Regions from separate parts of the Ureibacillus sp. GCM10028918 genome, predicted to be linked through region 1. Evidence: riboswitches for the same ligand, from Rfam matches in the RefSeq annotation. Region 1 holds a riboswitch; the other holds the start of a gene.

Region 1 (7,954 bases):
AACTTTGATTAGGCTTTAATATATAATATAAAGGTTATAGTAATGAGAGTCTGGAGTGACCACAGTATGAATAATGCTGAAACGAAAGTGAAAATAAAATTGAATTCCACAATTCTTCCGATTGATGGAGATAAAGAAAACTACGAAATGTGGTTAGACGGTTCATTAGTAAAAAAATCCGGTAAAACCTATCTACGTTATGTAGAACAACTTGAGGAAAAAGAAATCCGTACAACAGTCAAAATGGGTAGCGAACAAGCCTTGATATTACGTGGTGGCGGCGTGAAAATGCGCCTGCCATTCAACACAATACAAGAAGAGATAGGGGAATACGATTCACAGTTTGGATCATTGCCAATCGTAACGAAAACCCGACATTTATCCTATGATTATAAAGAAGGCCAAATCCTGAGTGGAAAATTTAACGTCCAGTACGATCTCATTTTAAGCGGTCAAGCTGTTGGAAAATATACATTGGAAATACACTATTCGGAGGTACAATAATGAATGCAGTAGAACAATTGCAACAAGCAATTAAAGACGCCTTGCAAGCGGCAGTTGAAAAATCAGGTTTAGTAGAAGCAGGGACACACCTGAATATCCATTTAGAAACACCTAAGGATAAAGCGAATGGTGACTTTGCGACGAACCTAGCAATGCAGTTAACAAAGTTAGCCAAAAAACCACCACGCGCCATTGCAGAAAGCATTTTAGAAAACATTGAAACAGAGGGCACTGAAATTGAAAAATTAGAAATTGCCGGCCCAGGCTTTATTAACATTACGGTGCGTAAAGCATTCCTTGCCGATGTTGTAAAAGCAGTAAAAGAACAAGGTGAAAACTATGGTCGCTCTACAGCTGGCAATGGCGAAAAAGTCCAAGTCGAGTTTGTATCAGCAAACCCAACAGGTGACCTGCACTTAGGACATGCTCGTGGGGCTGCATTCGGTGATTCATTATGTAACGTATTAGACTTTGCAGGGTTTGACGTATCCCGCGAATATTATATCAACGATGCGGGTAATCAAATTAACAATCTGGCTCATTCATTGGAAGCTCGCTACAAACAGGCTTTAGGAATGGATGCAGCTATGCCGGAAGACGGCTACCATGGTCAAGATATTATTACGATTGCTGGTAAATTAGCTGATGAATTCGGAGGAGCAATCCTTGAAAAGTCAGATGAGGAACGCTTCGAATTCTTCCGTGAGCATGGGTTGAAATTAGAATTGGACAAATTAAAAAATGACCTAGCAAACTTCCGTGTGAATTTTGATGTTTGGTATTCAGAAACATCTTTATACAAGAACGGCAAAATCGAAGTAGCTTTAAACAAACTAAAAGAAAACGGTCATGTGTTTGAAGAAGAGGGAGCAACTTGGTTCCGTTCAACTACATTCGGTGACGATAAAGACCGTGTATTAATTAAATCAGAGGGTTCATTCACTTATTTAACGCCGGACATTGCATACCATGAAGATAAAATTCAACGCGGCTTTGAAAAGCTAATCAATATCTGGGGTGCCGACCACCACGGCTATATTCCACGTATGAAGGCAGCAATTCAAGCACTTGGATACGACCGAGATAAATTAGAAGTAGAAGTTATCCAAATGGTGCAGCTTTATAAAAACGGTGAAAAATACAAAATGAGTAAACGTACCGGGAATGCTGTTACGATGCGTGATTTAGTTGAAGAAGTGGGCTTGGATGCAGTACGTTACTACTTTGTAAAAACTGCTTGTGATTCACATATGGACTTCGACTTAGACTTGGCAGTATCACAATCAAATGAAAACCCTGTTTACTATGCACAATATGCTCATGCACGTATTTGCTCAATTATCCGTTCTGCAGATGAGCAAGGATTCAAGACTTCATTAGATCATCTAGATTTATTAACGGCAGAAAAAGAAGAGGACGTACTGAAAAAAGTAGGTGCATTCCCTCAAGTAGTAGCAGAGGCGGCAAAACACCGTACACCACACCGTGTTGCCAACTACATTCAAGACTTGGCAGCTGCATTCCACAGCTTCTACAACGCTGAAAAAGTGCTTAACCCTGATAACAAAGAGTTAACTGAAGCACGTCTGGCATTAATCAACGCCGTTCGTGTGACACTAGCAAACGCATTACGTTTAATCGGAGTAGCAGCTCCTGAAAAAATGTAATAATATGTGATTTCAATTAAACCAGTCCCTTAGAAAATAGGGGGCTGGTTTTTTCTTGAGAGTATTTAAAGAGGGGGCTAAACAGTGAGTTAGTAAGAGTAACGCGTAGCTTTTCAATTCTTAGGTTGATGAATGCCGCTCCATTAAATCTAGTACGTTTCTATACGCACAAATGTGGATATATAGAAACTGACTATCTTTCAACCTATTTCCGAGGGACCTAGTTTCATAGGAAAAGGTATGATAAGGTTTGCATAGACTGCTAAAGGAGATGAACCTTATGAATAAAAAGTATACTGCGTACTTAGCTACCATTGCTGCAGCGGCAGTCATATCGGTTCCGGCAGCCGATGCAAAATCATTGGATTTTTCGGATTTATCGCCAACAAACTCGCATTTTGAAGCCATTCAAGCATTATATAATCGAGGGGTGCTCAATGGTTTTCCTGATGGGACTTTTAAACCGAATCAATTATTAACAAGAGAACAAGCAGCAATTATATTAACAAAAGCTTTAAACATTGATGCTTCCTCTTATACAAAACAGATTTTTGCCGACGTGGATTCAACTTCACCATCTTTTAAGGAAATTAATGCTTTATATGAACGAGGAGTAATTAGAGGTTATCAGGATCATACCTTTAAACCGGGAAAATCATTAACAAGAGCCGAAATGGCAATCATCCTTGTAAATGCGTTTGAAATCCGGCTTCCTTCTACTATCACATATCCTTTTAAAGATGTTAGTTCATCGTCCGGGTTCCGTCATTATATACAAGCGTTATATAATGCTCGCGTTACAACAGGAACAAGCACGACAACATTTTCGCCCAATGAACCCGTGAAAAGAGCTGAAATGGCCTCTTTTGTTGTACGAGCCGAATCGTATGACCAAGCACCGGATGTTGAAAATGGTTTCGCCCAACAAGTTGTAGAATATACGAATAAAGAAAGGGCGAAATACGGATTGCAACCATTGGAAATCTATCAACCAATAATGAATTCAGCGCAAATTAAATCGGATGATATGTCCAAAAATAATTATTTTAGTCACAATAGTCCTACCTATGGCACGCCATTTGAATTAATGACATCTCTTGGTATTTCATACAGAGCTGCCGGTGAAAATATTGCGAAGGGGCAACGGACAGCACAGGAAGTTGTAGAAGCCTGGATGAATTCCGAGGGCCATCGAGCCAATATATTAAACTCCAACTTTACTCATATCGGGGTAGGATACGCGCAGAACGGGAATTATTGGACGCAACAATTTATTCGTCCATAGGCTAAGATTTCTATATTTATATTTCATTGAAGAGAGCTATTATTGCTCTCTTTTTTTTGAACGCTCGCATGTATCGAGCTGCTTGTATTCGAGTTCGATGTTTTCACATGAACACATAGATATTATGAAGAAATTGGTTTGCTTCGTCCCCGTATAGATGGTATTAAAAAAGTAATGCGCCATAATATAGTTGGTTTAATAGAAAATTGGTAAATAACGGAATCGTTCATGCTAAAGTTTTATACATCCTTTTCCAAAAATAAAGTATAATAGAAAGAAAGAAATTCAAAAGTAGTAAAGGTCTTTTTGCAAGATTTGCAAAAAGAGTAAAAGGGAAGTTGGTGCAAATCCAACGCTGTCCCGCAACTGTAAATGGGAGTGGCCCTAAAATCCACTGTTGCAAGAGACTTGTAATGGGAAGGAAGGGAACACAATGACCATAAGCCAGGAGACCTGCCTTTATGAAAAAGAGATTCAAACCTTACGAGGATAAGGGGAGTACAAAACGTGTAATTTTTTTCAATTACTAAACCGTCTCCCTTTATGTCTAGGGAGACTTTTTATTTTGCTTCATAATGTGGCTGAATGATGCAAAAAATATACTTGGTAACACATAGGTGAAACAATGAACTACAAAATGGATACAACTTCTACTAAAAAATATAATAATGTAAAGAATAGTCTTGAGGTAACTTTGTGAAAAAAAGAATGCTGTTTGCTTATAGTTCATCGATCGTTATTTTATTGGCAAGCATTTGGCTCGGCGTTTCAATTGGTTCAGCAGATATCCCACTTTCAACCTTATGGGATAAGGAAACGAATCCAAGTGCTTACAGTATATTATGGGGCATTCGAATGCCCCGTGTAGTTTTGGCAGGTCTTGTTGGGGCTTCACTGGCAATTGCTGGGGCTGCGTTTCAGGGATTGCTTAAAAACCCTTTAGCTGATCCATATACACTTGGTATTTCTTCTGGTGCCTCTGTTGGAGCCGTTGCGACGATTTTCTTTGGTCTTTCGATACCTATCATAGGCGTATACACTCTGCCGTTGATTGGTATGGTGGGGGCATTCATTACGATGATTCTTGTATTATCCTTTGCAAGAATAATCGATCGCTCCATGAAAATGGAAACACTTATTTTGACAGGTGTTATTTTTAGTTCCTTTTTAGGGTCTTGTATTTCGTTAATGATTGCACTTACTGGACAACAGTTGCGTGAAATTACAAGTTGGCTTCTTGGGAGTGTATCCATGCGAGGATGGCCATATGTCCAAATGATTTTGCCGTTTGTCGTGATTGGAGTCATCCTTTTATGGCTCAATCGCCGCGAATTAAATGCCATGATGTATGGTGATGAACGGGCACAAGCTTTAGGAGTAAACGTAAAAAAGCGAAAGTATGCAATTCTTGCTGGAGGTTCGATGCTTACTGGAGCGGCAGTGGCGGTTTCGGGTACTATTGGGTTTGTTGGATTAGTTGTCCCACATATGACGCGCATGCTTTGGGGAACGGATCACCGCCATTTATTGACGTTATCATTCTTAAATGGTGCGAGTCTTTTGATACTTTGTGATCTCGTTTCAAGGACAATCATCACGCCCTCAGAATTACCGATTGGTGTCATTACATCCTTTATCGGGGCACCTGTCTTTTCGTATATCTTCTTTAAACAGCGAAGAAGTAGGGGGTGAAAATATGCTAAAGGTTCACAATATTTCAGGTGGTTATGGTGCAACACCAATCCTATCAGATATTTCATTTGAAGTGGAGAAAGGCAGGATGGTTGGGATATTAGGGCCGAACGGATGCGGAAAATCCACATTACTAAAGGTAATCAGTGGCATCATGAGTCCCACTTTTGGAACCGTCATTATAGATGGCGTGGATATAAATGATTATTCAACCCGCGAGTTAGCTAGAAAAATGACCATACTCCCGCAATTACATGCAACAGCGTTTTCAAGTACTGTTCGTGACACTGTATCGATTGGACGGTATCCACATCAATCGGGCTTTTTCTCAAGTTGGAGAGCTGAAGATGAACGTGCAGTAAAAAAAGCTATGCAGTTGACGGATATTGAAAAATATGAAAACCATTATTTGGAGTTTTTATCAGGTGGCGAACAGCAAAGAGTTTTCATCGCACAAGCTTTGGCACAGGCCTCAAGTTTACTGTTGCTTGATGAACCGACCAATCATCTCGATATTGCACATCAAAAGCAAATTTTAGATATGATACAGAGAGAAGTCACTGAAAATAAACTAACCGTAGTTTCCGTTTTCCACGATATTAACTTGGCGTCACTCTATTGTGATGAAATACTTTTAATGGAAAATGGAAAAGTGAAAGCTTTCGGTGCTCCACATGAGGTATTACTCGAAGAGCAAATTAAGGATGTTTATAATACCCGGATTTCGATACAAGCACATCCAGAGCAACCAAAGCCACAAATGACCATTTTACCGGAATTGCAGAATCAGTCTGAAGAGAAAGTGGTAAAATTGGATCAAATAAAAATTAAACAGGAATATGTTGAATTTAAATCCCATTATCCTTTAAGAGTGCTATCTTCAGCGGTACATAACGCAGGGATGGGATGGTATGCGAACTTCATGAACCGGACAGTACAACCCGATTATGATATTGAACATGTTAAAGAAGAATATCTCCAGTACTTAGTCAGTAAAGGCTTTTCACCAACAAATACGGTCGGCATGATGACTGCTGTTGATACGAAAAAGGCTGTTATAAAGAAATATGAGATGCCCTTTGGCGAAGTATTCGTTGTAGTAACGGCGGGGGTCGGGAATGCAATCGATGTTTCCCAAAGCTATAAACGCAACAACTTCTTTCAAGTAGGAACGATTAATACATGGGTAATCATTAATGGCAAATTATCCGATGAAGCCTTTGTGCAAGCAATGATGACAGCAACAGAAAGCAAGTCGAAGGCATTGCACCATGAAGAGGTGTATGATTATATTTCGAACACACTTGCGACCGGTACGCCAACAGATAGTCTACTCATTGCTGCAACGCAACAAGGGGAGTTCATGCAATACGGTGGTCCCATTACAGAGGTAGGTCAAGTAATTGGGAGAGGTGTTTTTGAGGCGACCGTAGAAGCAATTCAAATTTATCGAAAAGGGGACAGATAATATGAAACTTTACACAAAAACAGGGGATAAAGGCAAAACAAGCTTAATGGGTGGGCGCGTTAGTAAGGATGATTTGCGAGTAGAGGCATACGGCACAATTGATGAACTAAATTCTTTTATCGGCAAGGCTGTAACCGAATTAGATCCAGCAGTGTTCAAGGATCTACTAGAAGACCTTGAAACTATTCAGCATGAGCTATTCGATTGCGGTGGCGATTTAGCGAATGTCATGAAGGAAAGAAAATATACATTGCAAGAATCGTCTATTGACGCATTGGAAAAAAGAATCGATTCCCTGTCAGATGAAGCCCCGCCATTAAAGAGATTTATATTGCCGGGTGGTACGCCTGCAGCTGCAACGCTTCATATTGCTCGGACTGTAACACGGAGAGCTGAACGACGGACTGTTACATTAATGAACGAAGTTGAAGATGTTCCAGCCATTGTACAAAAATATTTAAATCGCTTATCTGATTATTTCTTCGCTGCCGCTCGTGTCATAAACTTCCGTTCGAACGTTAAGGATATCGAGTACATTCGTGGCGGGGATGTATTTAAATAAAAATGAGAAAACAATCCTAAGAAACAGGATTGTTTTTTTATTACCTAATAATCTTTTTTCCGATTGAATGAGCGATCAATAATACAGGAACCAGCAACAAAATAAATGGCAAGCAAATAAAAATTAACTTCCAAGTAATGATGTCATATTTTAGTAATGTCCCATACAAAAGTAGACTGTATGGAATGAGCAGGATTACTGAAGTAAAGGAACCGGGAGTATAGGTTCTCAAAAAAATAGATTGACCGATGTGCATAAAAGCGTGAAGGAAAAAGGTTAATGTTACTACAGCAAAAAATGCGATACTTCCAAAAGGTTTTTCATGTAAATATTGATTTGCCATGATTGTTGAACTACTTACAAATAAGAAAATAATCAGGACAGCGACAGAAAATTGCGCAGTTGACATAGAAAGCTGATTGATAATGCCAGCTGCAACTTTTTTCGGTAATTTTTTATAAAGCAGGGAAGAATTTTTTTGAATCCATTTTTCTGCGAAGATAATCTCCTCAAAATCATGAAACATAAAGATAATAGGAAAAAGCCAAATTAACGTTTGTACCTCAAACCAGCCACCCATATTTACACTCCTAATTATAAAATTAAACAGTTGTATTTCCATTTCGTATTGTTTGTTTTACTTATATGAAGAGAGGATGCGCATTGTAGCGAAAAAATACATTATTAACAAACTATCAACATTTTATTAGAAATATTCAAACAATACGTTGACTGAATGCTCATTCATATTTACAATAGACATAAAACCGAGGGTT
Region 2 (7,954 bases), on a different contig from region 1:
AATCTTTATTTTATTTAATAAATGTTCGGCCATTTTTATATGGGGAACGGCATTGTATTTATTTATCACTATTTTTTAGTATGTCTAATGAGCCCTTTCAAACAGGGGATATTAGCTAAGTGAATGAGGCTGTTCATTCAAATTAGGCATTTACACCAATACATTCGTCTAGAACACTTCTTCCTGGGTGCATATATTGTACTGAGTTCGAAATTGAGGAGGTGTTTTGGAATGGGTAAAAATGTAGGCGGTGAGTACGAATACAGCAGTGGTGGAAATAGCTCTTGGTTCGCTTTATTAGTAGTACTATTCATTCTTCTAATTATTGTTGGTGCATACTACTTTAATGGTGGATATGACTACTAATTAATTAAAAAAGTATAAAAATTAGCCCTCCGAATTCTTCGGAGGGCTTTACAAATATATCACTTTAAAGTTTCCGTGATCTGGGACGACAGAAGGGAAGCCAGATTGTAAATAGTCCTTAAATAAAAAAGGAACTGTTTGTATTGTTTCACTAAGGATTTTCCTATTTTTTAGTAAAGGAAAGTCATACCCTGTTAACCGATAGCTATTCAATACAACACGATAGTAGTGTTCATTTTCCAAAGACTCACCCTTGAAAATCATATTCTTTACACGATGACCAACCGGCTCCCTTATATCAATTAGATAGGAAATCCCACCCCAAAAATCGTACTGATATGGCATAGGTGTGTGAGGATAAACATTTGTGCTAAAATCAATCTCTCCATTCTGATTCATCGCTAATACGGCTGCACTTTGCTCTATTAGCTGTTTAATTTCAATTCCTGCTAATAAAATAACCCTTAATTTATGTTCTCGTGGTGCGTTTATAAATAAATCGCGATTTGTAATCCTGCCGTTCAATCCGCCAGTCTCCATATACAAAAGATCGCAAACAGAGATTTGAGCATCTGTCGCTTTGAGTTGCATGTCATGTATTAGCTGTATAAAGGGATGGCTCGAAAGTCGTGAAGTTAATAACCCGTTATAAGAATAATCTCTTTGGATGTATGTAAGCTCCTGATCTAGCCAGTTCTCTACTTCATTTGGATAAGAGCAAGAGAGTTGATCTTCCTCCAGTTGGTGAAAGATTGCATAACTATGCCCTTGTTCAAAATCTATTTGTACCTCGAAAAATCCAATTCCATGAGAAGCTGGTTGAATAATAATTGTATCTTGAATTTTTTCATTGATATATAAATGCTGGTGACCTGTAATGAGTAAATCAATTCCGGTAATGGCTTCTAAAATTTCGTTTGCTTGATTTTCACCGACTCGTTCCTGATATACCGTACCTGTTAATGGATCTTCGGTAAAGCCGCCATGGTAGGAAACAATAAGATAATCCGGATTCTCATTTGTCACTACATAATCCACCCAATATTGTAAAGCTTTCAGGGCATCCTCAAAGTTAAGGTCCTTCACATATCCGTACTCGTCCCAAACGGGGGTAAAGTGGGTGGTTACACCTACTACGACAAACTTTTTGCCACGAATATTCTTTATAAAGTAAGGTTTAGCAAATTCGCCAATATTACAGCTAATCCAAGGGAAATAACACTCAGAACCCAAATTTTGAATAGCTGATAGATTATGATGAAATTCATGATTACCGAAAACTGCCACATCATAGATTTCATTTGCAAGTTTAATCATTGGATGTAAATTTTTATCGATATGCTTGTAATAAAAAGTAGCGGGGCTACCATCAAGAAAATCTCCGTTATCAATCACTAAATCTGGATTTAATGCTTTCATTTGATTGACCAAAGGCTTAAAACGATCCAGTCGTCCGTGTAAATCGCTTGTAATTAGTATGGAAGTCATTGCTTCACCTCTTTTTGCTTGCAATTTTTTAATAGCATATATTTAGTATGGTAAACGAAAATAGACTTATTTACACCATGTTAGAATATATGCTACACTTAATTTCGTAAATTAAATCTATATATTGTGTTTGTTTTGATTGGGTACTACTATATGTAGTTTAAAAGGGAAGTTCGGTGAGAATCCAACGCTGTCCCCGCAACTGTAATGCTAACGATGATTCGATGCCACTGTGTGTATATCACGGGAAGGGAATCAGAGGACGAAGCTAAGCCAGGAGACCTGCCTAGTAAAACAGAACAATCATTTCTTCGGGGATTGAGAGATGGGGACGTTACCTATTTTCTATACATTTGGGCGTTTCCATTTTAAGGCGATCTCTTTTCGAAGGGGTGGCTTTTTATTTTTGCCATAGGGCTGAAAAATGTATTTTTCTTCTGCTGTTTACACGATGTACAAAGTGGTATTGAAGTAGAGAAAAAATTTAATAGAGGAGAGGATTAGATGAAACTATATACAAAAACCATTTGTCCAAAATGCATGTGGGTAAAATCAGAATTACAGAGAGCAGGTCTTGAAGTAGAAGTGGTCAATATTGATGAAAATGAGCAGGCGAAGCAAACCATCATAGATGCAGGCTTCTTTACTGTACCTGTTTTAGAATTTGATGGCCAGTTGATTGGAGATGTTCAAGAGATTGTTTCTCATATTGAACTGGTTGCAGGGTGATTGCTTATGCTAGCAGAACCGGAAACGTCCGTTATGTTGTTTCCAAAATACAGGGTGAAGCAATTGAGATTGAGGAAGGATTACAGTTGGACAAGCCCTTTCTATTAATTACATATACAGACGGGCTTGGGGATATTCCAGTGAGGGTTGCTCATTTTTTGGAACAAAATGGAACCCTTTGTAAAGGTGTAGTTGTCAGTGGAAATAGCAACTTTGGCCATCACGTATTTGGTGGTGCAGGGGAAAAAATTGCATCACGCTACCAAGTCCCTCTAGTACGCAAATTAGATTTGCGCGGATACAGAGGAGATTATGAAGTCATTCAACAGTTTTATGAAGAGAGGGTCATTGGATGAAAACATTTTTGAAACTAAATAATGATGTGCTGAATCGATATAACACGACAGGACAGCTTGAACTAGAAAAGGATCGAGAAGCGACACGGCGCTACTTTTTAGAATATGTAAACGTTCGCTTACGATACTTTATTGATATTGAAGAAAAGATTCGTTATTTAGTAGAGGAAGGGTATTACGAAAAAGAATTTATTGAACAGTATGACTTAGAATTTATTAAACATTTATATAAAAAAGCATACGATTACAACTTCCGATTCCCCTCTTTTATGAGTGCAAGCAAATTTTACGACAGTTATGCGATGAAGAGCCGTGATGGTGAAGAGATTCTTGAAAAATACGAAGATCGAATTGTGATTATTGCTTTGTATTTAGCACAAGGGAATACAGATTTAGCAGAACGGGCTGTGGAAGCCATGATGGAAGCTTACCAACCTGCTACACCAACAGCTTTAAATAGTGGAAAGAAAGCTCGTGGGGAGCTGGTAAGCTGTTTTAAACTATCAATGGACGATTCGATGAATAGCATTGCTGAAAACATCGGGTATTGTTTGGAGTTATCTCGTCTCGGTGGCGGTGTGGGTGTAAACTTAACTGACTTGCGTCCACTTGGAGATCCCATTAAAGGAATTTTAAATCGTGCGAGTGGTGTTATCCCGGTTGCTAAATTGTTGGAGAATTCTTTCAGTTATTCGAATCAACTTGGACAACGCAACGGTTCAGGGGTTGTCTATTTAAATATATTCCACGCGGATATTGAGAATTTTATCTCGTCCAAAAAACCGAATGCTGACGATAAAATCCGCCTGGCAACATTATCAACAGGCATCATCCTTCCGAGCATTTTCTTTGAGCTCATGAAACGAGATAAAGACATTGTGCTCTTTAGTCCATATGATATTTACAAAGAATATGGTAAACGAATGTCCGAAATTTCAATTTCAGAGATGTATTATGAATTGCTGGATAACCCAAAAATACGCAAAATCAAACGGCTTAATGCAAGGAAGCTTTATACAGAAGTGAAAAAAGCCCAGTTTGAATCTGGTTACCCATTTGAAATCTTTGATGATAATGTAAATGAAGTGCATCCACTAAAAAATATTGGTCGCGTAGCAATGTCGAATTTGTGCACGGAAATTTTACAGCTTCAGCAAAAGAGTATTATCACAGACCAAGATGAACCAAATGAGTATGGCTTAGATGTATCCTGTAATCTCGGCTCAATAGATATGCATGAAGCAAGTAAAGTAGCTGATTTTGGTAAATTAGTGGATACAGCAATGCGTCTTTTAACCAATGTATCTCAAATGACGCATATTAAAAACGTTCCATCTGTTGCGAAAGCAAATAAATTGATGCACTCAGTAGGACTTGGCGTTATGAATTTGCATGGCCACTTAGTGACACAAGGAATCCTGTATGGTTCGAAGGAATCCATTGACTTTATCGATGGATTTATGGAGGCGCTTAACTATTACTCTCTTAAAAGCTCAATGGAAATTGCAAAAGAGCGTGGTGAGACGTTCTACCAATTCGAAGAGAGTGAGTATGCAAACGGCAACTACTTTGAATCATATATCAACAAAGAAGAAAAAGAGTATCTACCAGAATCTATTCGTGCTCTTGGAAATGTGCCGATTATTACAGCGAATATGTGGAAAGAGTTAGCGGAAGACGTGAAAGAATATGGATTATTCCACTCATATAGATTGGCTGTTGCTCCGACTGGATCGATTAGTTATATCAGATCATGCACGGCATCCATTTCACCATGCACCGAACGCGTGGAAGTGCGTGATTATGCAGATAGCCGTACGATTTACCCAATGCCATATTTAACGAATGACAATGCTCACCTGTACGTAGAAGCCTATGATGTCAATGCTTATGACCTCATTGATTTATATGCTGCGGCACAAAAGCATGTCGATCAAGGGATTTCAATGACCCTCTATGTAACGGATGCTTGGACAACTGAGCAGTTAGCGAAAATCTATATTTACGCTTGGATGCGTGGCATTAAGTCGGTTTACTATGTACGACAACGTTTACAAACATTAGAGGAGTGTGTGGCATGTCAAATCTAGTCTATGAGGCAGTCAATTGGAATAAACCGACGAGTGAGCTCGCTCAAATATTTTGGGACCAGCAATGGAAACAAATCTGGTTTCCAGAAGAAATTGCCGTTAGTAAAGATGTAAAGCAGTGGCAAAGTTTTGAACATCAAGAGACTTATAAAAAGGTATTTGCTGGCCTTACACTACTTGATACGGTTCAAACGAATATCGGAATGAACCAAATTGCTACGTATGCAACAGATTTACAAGAAAAAGCAGTCTTCACAGTATTTGGAGCTTTTGAGGCGATTCATGCAAAATCGTATTCTTATATTTTTACAACTCTTTGTACCAACGCTGAAATTGATGAATTGTTCGAGTGGGTTAAGAAAAACGAATATCTTCAATACAAGGCAAACAAAATAGGAGATATCTATAACGCCATTGAAGAAGGAAATCCAGAAAGCTTATGGAAAGCCATGTTCTCCTCGGTGATGCTAGAATCTTTCTTATTCTATTCGGGCTTTTTCTATCCTCTTTATTTAGGTGGACAAGGAATTCTGCGTAATTCAGCAGAAGTGATTTCGCTCATTTTGCGTGATGAATCCATTCATGGTCTTGCAGTAGGGTTCTTCGCTCAAAATCTTTTCAAGCAATTTACTAAGGAAAAGCAAGATGAGTTAACGGTATGGGGATATGAACTGTTATTGGACTTATATCAAAATGAGATGAGCTATACAGATGATGTGTATGCAGAAACAGGCCTTTCACCAGACGTAAAAGCCTATGTTCGTTATAACGCCAATAAAGCGCTAATGAACGTCGGATTTGATCCAATGTTCCCTGAAGAAGAAGTAAATCCGATTGTAATGAACGGTATCCGCAATGAAGGGTCGACTTATGATTTCTTTAGTCAGAAAGGATCCAGCTACGCAAAAGCGAAAATGGCTCCTATAACGGATGACACATTTGATTTCAAAAATAGAATATAAAAATGAAACCTCACAGAAGCAGTAAAGCTTCTGTGAGGTTTTTCTAGTTAAATTAAGATTCATCTGAGAGCTATTAAATTTCCTCTGTTTTGTGTTTGAATTTTATGTCTATATTTGTAGAACGATTATTAAAGGATTATAGTATTTTTTTGCGAATTGTATGATGTAAGGGGTGATATGTATGTCTGAATTAACAGTAGTATCAGAAACATCAACAAGTGAAGAGCTTATTTATAATACGGCAACGGTGAGTAAAATATTAAGTATTCACGAAAAAACCTTGAGAAGATATTGCACGCTAATGCAAAACTATAATTACAATTTTCAAAAAAATAGAAATGGACACCGGCTTTACTATCAACAAGACATTGAAATCATTAAGAGAATTATTCACCTCAAAAATTCAAGCTCGTTGACTTTAGAACAAGCTGTGAAGGTTACGCTAGGATTGGACGTGGACAGTGAAGAGGAAAAAGTTAATAATGAATCGACCTCTTCAGATTTTGATTATAACCAACTGCTTACAGAGTTTACTACATTCAAGAATGATCAAATGGAGTTCAATAAAAAATTATTGGAGCAATTGATCAAACAAGAGCACTATATAAAAAACAGCATTGAGGAAAGAGACAAAAAATTAATGTTTGCGATGAAGGAATCCATGGAAACAAGAAGACAGCTTGCCGCGGCAGCCGAGGCGGAAAGAGAAAGTGAGCAGAAGAAAAAAATATGGTGGCAGTTTTGGAAATGAAAAATCAATTATATAACAAATTGTGAAAGCTTGCGGATAGTATGACGCAGGCTATTTTTGTGCTAAACGACTGTTTACTAACTAATGAAAATAGGCGTATAGTTAAGTATATAAATTACCTTAGAAAGAAGGCTTTCGATGTTAGCTGAATTGGATAAACGTCTCCAAAGATTAATGCCGATTTTAACTCCTCTCAGCTTAATAGCGGGTGTTCTACTGGAAGATGTCGGGGGGGAATTGGTATTTCTTGTGCCTTTCTTATTTGCATTTATGACATTTGCCGGAAGTTTAAGTTTGAACTTTCAAGGTTTAAGAAGCTTCGTGAAGTATCCTTGGGTTATTTTAACAACCATCGCTGTTCTACATATACTTATGCCATTATGGGCGTATTTTATCTCAAATCTTTTATTTGATGATCATTTATTAGTCATCGGGTTTATTTTATCAGTCGCTGTCCCTACTGGAGTAACAAGCTTTATCTGGGCAAGTATCTGTAAGGGAAACCTCCCACTTTGCCTCTCCATTATCTTAATTGATACAATTCTTTCTCCTCTCGTATTACCAGCATTAATTCACCTTGTAGTAGGAGAAACAGTTGCAATTAATACAATGTCAATCATGTTGGATTTATTCTGGATGGTTGTATTGCCTTCGATTGCAGCAGTATTGCTAAATGAGTGGACGAAAGGTGAAATAGACCATACTCTTGGTAAAACTCTCGCACCTTTTCAAAAGCTAAGTATATTTTTGATTGTTGCCATTAACAGCAGTGCTGTTGCCCCCTTCCTGAAAAATATCACATGGGAGATTGTGGGAATCATTTCGGTTGTTTTATTGCTCGCTGTGTTTGGTTATATGATGTGTTTAGTACTAGGTCATTTCTTATTCAAAGACTACGAGATTATTACAACAATTGTTTTCACGGGTGGAATGCGGAATATTGCTGTTGGCGTGGTTATTGCAAGTACTTACTTTCCGGCTAAGGTTGTGATGCCAGTAGTGTTTGGTATGCTGTTTCAGCAGATACTTGCCTCACAGTTTAGTAGAGTCCTAGAAAAGTATAATGAAAAATTTCTATCTGACGAAGAGCCACTTACTAAAGAGAAGGTAGTCTAGCAAGAAAAGGGGGAGTATGAGAAGAATGTCTACAATCAACGTAATTTCATACAATAGCAATTATGCTGAACAATCGGTTGAAATGTGGAGAAATAG

What was found. A riboswitch is a leader RNA that binds a small molecule or an ion and turns the genes downstream of it on or off. The one in region 1 is predicted to bind cobalamin.
Region 2: it holds a riboswitch for cobalamin, as region 1 does, so the genes downstream of both, ACFQU5_RS08775 (glutaredoxin family protein) here and ACFQU5_RS07670 (FecCD family ABC transporter permease) in region 1, are expected to answer to the same signal.

Annotation. Positions count from the first base shown of each region.
Region 1 is NZ_JBHTFK010000005.1:950,872-958,825, reverse strand. It holds gene ACFQU5_RS07690 (YwiB family protein) at 67-504, shown strand; gene argS (arginine--tRNA ligase) at 504-2,171, shown strand; partial or broken gene ACFQU5_RS07680 (S-layer homology domain-containing protein) at 2,443-2,838, shown strand; gene ACFQU5_RS07675 (CAP domain-containing protein) at 2,845-3,456, shown strand; cobalamin riboswitch at 3,738-3,931, shown strand; gene ACFQU5_RS07670 (FecCD family ABC transporter permease) at 4,165-5,148, shown strand; gene ACFQU5_RS07665 (adenosylcobinamide amidohydrolase) at 5,153-6,616, shown strand; gene ACFQU5_RS07660 (cob(I)yrinic acid a,c-diamide adenosyltransferase) at 6,618-7,178, shown strand; gene ACFQU5_RS07655 (HXXEE domain-containing protein) at 7,219-7,758, opposite strand.
Region 2 is NZ_JBHTFK010000006.1:145,647-153,600, reverse strand. It holds gene ACFQU5_RS08790 (LysE/ArgO family amino acid transporter) at 1-79, shown strand, start outside; gene ACFQU5_RS08785 (YjcZ family sporulation protein) at 232-366, shown strand; gene ACFQU5_RS08780 (bifunctional metallophosphatase/5'-nucleotidase) at 415-1,854, opposite strand; cobalamin riboswitch at 1,979-2,158, shown strand; gene ACFQU5_RS08775 (glutaredoxin family protein) at 2,359-2,583, shown strand; gene nrdI (class Ib ribonucleoside-diphosphate reductase assembly flavoprotein NrdI) at 2,580-2,939, shown strand; gene nrdE (class 1b ribonucleoside-diphosphate reductase subunit alpha) at 2,936-5,029, shown strand; gene nrdF (class 1b ribonucleoside-diphosphate reductase subunit beta) at 5,017-5,991, shown strand; gene ACFQU5_RS08755 (MerR family transcriptional regulator) at 6,173-6,742, shown strand; gene ACFQU5_RS08750 (bile acid:sodium symporter family protein) at 6,881-7,858, shown strand; gene ACFQU5_RS08745 (GNAT family N-acetyltransferase) at 7,884-7,954, shown strand, end outside.